One region of the Variovorax sp. GW458-11-26-14-LB1 genome, then DNA from elsewhere that is predicted to be linked to it. Evidence: predicted binding sites of a transcription regulator. Region 1 holds the regulator's gene; the other holds the start of a gene.
What was found. The regulator LexA, encoded in region 1, represses DNA repair genes until DNA is damaged. The targets are predictions, from matches to a motif close to ACTGTATNNNNATACAGT.
Positions count from the first base shown of each region.

Region 2: imuA (translesion DNA synthesis-associated protein ImuA) is a predicted target of LexA. The motif match lies at 2,062-2,079, and genes of this name have one in related genera.

Region 1 covers NZ_JBWKYW010000001.1:216,241-219,644, forward strand. The annotation lists gene AC07YS_RS01005 (asparaginase) at 5-991, opposite strand; gene lexA (transcriptional repressor LexA) at 1,065-1,748, shown strand; gene AC07YS_RS01015 (hypothetical protein) at 1,893-2,276, shown strand; gene AC07YS_RS01020 (D-2-hydroxyacid dehydrogenase family protein) at 2,434-3,404, shown strand, end outside.
Region 2 covers NZ_JBWKYW010000027.1:30,859-34,262, forward strand. The annotation lists gene AC07YS_RS18425 (aldo/keto reductase) at 1-684, opposite strand, end outside; gene AC07YS_RS18430 (ABC transporter substrate-binding protein) at 855-1,982, opposite strand; gene imuA (translesion DNA synthesis-associated protein ImuA) at 2,094-2,891, shown strand; gene AC07YS_RS18440 (Y-family DNA polymerase) at 2,860-3,404, shown strand, end outside.

The DNA.
Region 1 (3,404 bases):
TCTCCTAGCCGCCCTTCGACTCCGGCAGGGCGGCCACTCCCAAGAGTTCCAGCACCAGCGCAACCCGCGCCTTCACCGGCGTGAGTGCGCCCGCATCCCGCAGCCAGTCACCGGGTTTCGGCAGGATGCGTCCGTTCGCGCAGCGTGTGGCGCGCAACACCACCAAGCCACCGTCCTGCGCCTTCAGCGCCGCGGCTTCCAGCGCGTGGTGCACGGTGCCGTTGCCGGTCGTGGCCACGACCAGGCCGCGCAAGGGCTCAGTCGACGGGAGCAGCAACGCCTCCACGATCGCACCGCTCGCGCCCGCGTGGCTCATGACGATCTCGACGCGGGGCCACGGCTGCGATACCGCCTCCAGCCGCGCCGCATCGAACGGCGCTCCCTGCGGCCACGCACGCACGCGCCGCACTTCGCCCTCCTCCACATAGCCGACCGGCCCCGCATCGCCCGACGCGAAGGCATCGAGACGGTAGGTGTGCACCTTCTGCACATCGAGGCCGCTGTGGATCGCGCCCGCACACACCACCGTCACGCCCCGTGCGCCGGGCGTCGAGGCCACCGCGAGCGCGTCGCGCACGTTCTGCGGACCATCGGGCGACAGGGCCGTCGCCGGGCGCATCGCGCAGGTCAGCACCACCGGCTTGGCCGACGCGAGCACGACGTGCAGGAAGAAGGCCGTCTCCTCCAGCGTGTCGGTGCCGTGCGTGATCACAATGCCGGCCACATCAGGCTGCGCCAGCCAGTGTGCGCAGCGCGCGGCCAGCTGGCGCCAGGTGTCGGCGTCCATGTCCTTGCTGTCGAGCTGCGCGACCTGCTCCGCCACCAGCGTCACGCCGGCCGGCGCCTCGATGCCACCCAGCAGGTCCGCCACGCCCACCTGCCCGGCGGTGTAGCCGATGTTGTCGCCGCTGCTGGCAGCCTTGCCGGCAATGGTGCCGCCGGTGCCCAGCACGACCACACGGCGCGTCTCGGACGAAGAGGAATGAGTCATGGCTTGTCAACTTTTGAAAACTGGTTAAAAATACAGGTACTGGATATCTAGCCAGTGCCGCAAGGAAACCACTATGCAGTTCGCAGTGAAGCTTACCGCCCGCCAGCAGCAGATCCTGGACCTGATCCAGGGCGCCATCGCACGCACCGGTGCGCCGCCCACGCGCGCCGAAATCGCCAACGAGCTGGGCTTCAAGTCGGCCAACGCCGCCGAGGAGCACCTGCAGGCCCTGGCCCGCAAGGGCGTGATCGAACTGGTCAGCGGCACCTCGCGCGGCATCCGCCTCAAGGGCGATGCGCTGCGCTCGCTCCACGAAACGCGCCACCGCGAAGGCAACCAGTTCTCGCTCTCGCTGCCCGGTATGGCCCAGCTCGCGCTGCCGCTCATCGGCCGCGTGGCGGCGGGTTCGCCCATCCTTGCGCAAGAGCACGTCGACCAGACCTACTACGTCGAGAACACGCTCTTCCAGCGCCAACCCGACTACCTGCTCAAGGTGCGCGGCATGTCGATGCGCGACGCCGGCATCATGGACGGCGACCTGCTCGCCGTGCAGGCCACCAAGGAAGCACGCAACGGCCAGATCGTGGTGGCACGCCTCGGCGAAGAAGTCACCGTGAAGCGCCTGAAGCGCAACAAGCAGGTGATCGAGCTGCACGCCGAGAACCCCGACTACCCGACCATCATCGTCCAGCCCGGCGAGCCCTTCGAAATCGAAGGCCTCGCGGTCGGCCTCATCCGCAACACGATGCTGATGTAGGCCCCGGGCCTGCTGTCCACACGCAGCAGCACCTCATCCGGCCGCGACAGGTGGCGGGCGTATGGCGCAAAGTCGCCATCACCCTGTTGCGGCCGATTCAAGAAATCCTGCCTGTGTTCAACCTCATACTTTTTTGGAGTTCACATGGGAATCGCCCTCCTCGCCATCGCCGACCTCTGGTCGCCCCTGCAATCGCTGGCCACCCGCTGGATGCCCGCCCGCCGCCCGTCGCACGGTGACAGCAGCGACGCTGCCGCCGGTCTGCGCTACGTGGCCATTCGCCCGGCCTGCACGGCACGCACCGCAGGCAGCCCGACGCCGGCCACGTCGCCATCCGCCGCCGCGACACCCGCCCGCCCGCTGCGCGTGGTCCGCGTGGTCGATCGGCAAGGCTCGCAGCGCGGCTGCGCCAACCGGGTCGTGATTTCCGGCCGCATGGCCGACGTGTGCGCAGAACTCGACCGGCTCGCCGCACTCGAAGCTGCAGAAACTGGGAGCGGCACGCCCCGCCCCAGCCACCTGCACTGAGAAGGTGCGAACGAACCCGCCGTGCCTGCGCGCCCGCACGCGCATGGCGGATTCACCCCCAACGGTCTGAAACAGGCCTCCCGGGCGCCATCTGGCACGGGGTATCCAAACGTTCACACGTGCGACGTGCCGATGCTGCGAGGCACAATGGCATGCCATGAACATTGTGATCCTCGACGATTATCAGGACGCCGTGCGCAAGCTGCAGTGCGCCGCCAAACTGGACGCCTATGCCGCCAAGGTCTACACCAACACGGTCAAGGGCATCGGCCAACTGTCGGTTCGCCTCAAGGATGCGGACGTCATCGTGCTCATCCGCGAGCGCAGCCAGATATCCCGCCAACTGATCGAGAAGCTGCCCAAGCTCAAGCTGATTTCCCAGACCGGGCGCGTCGGCGGCCACATCGACGTCACGGCCTGCACCGAACGCGGCGTGGCGGTGGCCGAGGGCTCGGGCTCGCCGCAGGCGCCCGCCGAACTCACCTGGGCGCTGATCATGGCGGCCATGCGCCGCCTGCCGCAGTACATCAGCAACCTCAAGCACGGGGCCTGGCAGCAGTCGGGCCTCAAGTCGGCGTCGATGCCGCCGAATTTCGGCGTGGGCTCGGTGCTCAAGGGCAAGACGCTGTGCATCTGGGGCTACGGCCGCATCGGTCAACTGGTGGCGCGCTACGGGCAGGCCTTCGGCATGCAGGTCGTGATCTGGGGCCGCGAGGCCAGCTGCGCCAAGGCGCGCTCCGACGGCTTCCAGGTGGCGCAGAACCGCCACGAATTCTTTGCCGCCGCCGACGTGCTGTCGGTGCACCTGCGGCTCAACGAGGACACCCAGGGTCTCGTCAAGCTCGAAGACCTCTCGCGCATGAAGCCGACGGCGCTGTTCGTCAACACTTCGCGCGCCGAGCTGGTGGAAGCCGATGCCCTGCTGGCCGCGCTCAACCGCGGCCGCCCCGGGCTGGCGGCCATCGACGTGTTCGAGAGCGAGCCGCCGCTGCAGGGCCATGCGCTGCTGCGCCTCGAAAACTGCATCTGCACGCCGCACATCGGCTACGTCGAGCAGGAAAGCTACGAAAGCTACTTCGGCCAGGCGTTCGACAACGTCGTGAGCTTCATCAAGGGCAATCCCACGAA
Region 2 (3,404 bases), on a different contig from region 1:
CTTCAGCAGCACCTGCGCCCAGCTCGTGCAGCCGATCTCGCCGGCCCAGGCGGGCAGCGGCTTGTCGCGCAGGCGGCGCAGCAGGCCACCGCCGCCGAAGGGCATGTTGACGATCACCGCCACGCCGCGCTCGGCCGCGAGCGGCAGCAGGCGCTGCTCGGCATCGCGTGCATCGAGCGAGTAGTTGATCTGCAGGAAGTCGAGCTTCTCGGCGCGCAGCACCGCTTCGACCTCGTCGTAGGCCGAGGCGGTGTAGTGGGTGATGCCGATGTAGCGCACGCGGCCTTTCTCCCTCCAGCCGCGCAGCGTGGCGAGGTGGGTGCGCCAGTCGACGAGGTTGTGCACCTGCATCAGGTCGATCTCTTTCGTGCGCAGCCGCGCGAACGATTGCTCCATCTGCGCGATGCCGGCTTCGCGGCCCGAGGTCCAGACCTTGGTGGCGAGGAAGGGTTTGGCGCCCGGCTTCGCGGCGGCCAGCAGTTCGCCGGTGGTTTCCTCGGAGCGGCCGTACATCGGCGAGCTGTCGATCACCGTGCCGCCGGCCGCGAAGAGCGCGTCGAGCACGCCGGGCAGGCGCCCGTATTCGTCGGTGCCGGGGCGCTGGTCGAAGCCGATCCAGGTGCCGCAGCCGACGACCGGCAGGGCTTCCTTCGTGGAGGGAATGGGGCGGGTGGTCATCTGCATCGCGGGCCTGCGGGGTGGCTGCTGGGCGAAGGAGGGGAGCGCGACACCCGCGCACAGGGCTGCGCCCAGTCGGAGCAACCGGGCGCGCGTGAGGGCGTAAGGGTGTGCGTTCGTGAGGGGCGTCGTCACGAACGAAATTCTGCGCCCGCCATGCCGGCGGGCGGAAGGGCTCAGCGCAGGTAGCGCCCGTCGGCCTTGAGCATCGACAGCTCGGAGAAGGTCAGCCCGCGGTGCTCGCCGGGCCGGTACGACACGGCGATGCCACCGAGGTCGAGCGTCTTGAATGACTCCAGGCCCTTCTGCAGCGACTCGGGCGTGGGATTGGCGCCCGCGCGCTTCAGGCCTTCGACCATGACCTTGGCCGTGACGTAGCCCTCCAGGCTGGCGTAGCTGAACTCGGTCATGCCGATCTTCTTCATCGCCGCCTGGTACTCGGCAATCACCGGCATCGCGCTGTTCCACGGGTAGGGCACGACCTGCGAGATGACCACGCCGGCCGCGTCCTTCCTGATGTCCTGGAACAGCTTTTGCCCATTCAGGAACGAGAACGAATAGAACGCCGTCTCGCCGCCGGTCGCGCGGTAGGCCGCGATGAACTTCGCCGCCACGTCGTTGGTGGCCGACAGCACCACGGCCTTGGGCTTGAGCTTGGCCAGCTCGGCGGCGCGCTCGGCCGCGTCGGAGCCGTCGTTCTTGATGGCCACGCTGCCGACCATCTTGTCGCCGCGTTCGGCAATGAACTTCTGCGTGCTCTCCATCGCCGAGCGCGCGCCGGGGTTGTCGTTGTGCGCGAAGGCGATGCGCGACAGGCCGATGGTGAACAGGTGGTTCACGATGCGGCTGTATTCCTCGTCGAAGCTGATGCGCACCGGAAAACCGAACTCGCTGAACTTCACCACCGGGCCCGCGCCCGTGTACGGGCCGACGACGGGAATCTTCAGCTCGTTGGCCGCCTTCAGCGCGCCGACCGCCGACGAGGTGCCGATGGGCATCAGCACGCCGATGGCGCCGTCGCGTGCGAAGGTCTTGACGTTCTCGGCGCCCTTGGCGGGGTCGTAGGCGTCGTCGAGCTGGCGCAGCTCGACCGGCCGGCCGTTGACGCCGCCGCTCGCGTTCAGCGCGGTGAACATGGCACGGATGCCCACCAGCGGCTCGGTCGACAGCGACGCGAGCGGGCCGGTCTGCACGTAGGTCTGGCCGATCAGGAGCGGCTTGGCGGGCTGGGCCGAGGCGGGCACCCCTGCGAAGACGAGCGCGGCGAAGGCCAGAAGCCGCAGGTGAATCTTTTTGTGTCTCATGGTCACTAATTGTTAATAAACCGATCTTAAGGCGCGGGCCTTCGCACGTAAATCGATCGCTGGTTGCGACCTGGGAAATACTGTATAAAAATACAGTTAACAACTGCAATCATGGGCCTCCCTTTCCTCGACTCCTTTTCCACCGCCGCGGGCCGCGGCGTCTGGCACGCCGACGAACTCGGCCTGGCCGACGCGCAGGTCGTGACCACCGGGCATGCCGCGCTCGACGCCGAGCTGCCCGGCGGCGGCTGGCCCGTGGGCGCGATGACGGAGCTGCTGCAGGCCACGCCCGAGGCCCATGTCTGGCGCCTGCTGCTGCCCGCGCTGGCGCAGGCCGTGGAAGCGCGCGGCGGGCCGGTGGTGCTGGTCGGCGCGCCTTACGAACCCTGCGGCACCGCGCTGGCGGCGCAGGGGCTGCCGGTGGAGGCGCTGATGTGCGTGCGCAGCGACGCCCCGGCCGCGCGGCTGTGGGCCTGCGAGCAGGCGCTGCGCTGCGCCGAGATCGCCGCCGTCGTCGCCTGGCTGCCGCAGGCCCGCGTGGGCGAACTGCGGCGGCTGCAGCTGGCGGCCGCACAGCACGAGGTGCTGCTGTTCGTGTGCCGGCCCGAGTCGGTGGCGCTGTCGGCCTCGCCCGCGCGTCTGCGCCTGCGCGCCGAGCGCTGCCCGGACGACCCGGCGCAGATCGCGCTGCACCTGCTCAAGCGCCGGGGCCCGCCGCTGGCCGCGCCGGTGCGGGTGCCGGCGCGCAACGCCCGCATGAGCGCGCTGCTGGCCGCCGCCCGCGTGCGGCGCCAGCTGCGCCTGCAGCCGCCCGTGGCACCGGCCGCCGCGCCGTCGGCCACGGTGGTGCGCATCGACGCATGGAAAGGAGGCCCGGATGCACTGGATCGCCTTGCAGTGGTCGTCTGAGTCCGAAGAAGCCGACGCCCCCGACATGCCTCCGCCCGAAGCCCTGGGCTGGTGGGCGCTGCAGTTCACGCCGCACGTCGCCTGGCAGGACGAGGCGCTGATGCTCGAGGTCTCGGCCTGCGAACGCCTGTGGGGCGGTCGCGCGCCGCTGATGCGCCAGCTGCTGGCCCTCAACCCCGCGCCCGACGCGCGCATGCGCGGCGCGCAGGGCGCCACCAGCCTGATCGCGCTGGCGCGGCTGCGCCTGTTCGCGCGCAACGAACACCGGCCCGCCGAGGTGCCGGCCGGCCTGCCGCTGGACACGCTGACGGCCGCGCAGGGCCACCTCGATCTGCTCGCGCGCCTGGGCTGCCGCACCTGGGGCGAGGTGGCCGCCTTGCCGCGTGGCGGTCTCACGCGGCGCTTCGGCACCGGGCTGCGCGAGGCGCTCGACATCGCCTGGGGCCTGCGCCCCGAAAGCCACGCCTGGCTCACGCTGCCCGACGTGTTCGAGCAGAAGCTCGAACTGCCCGC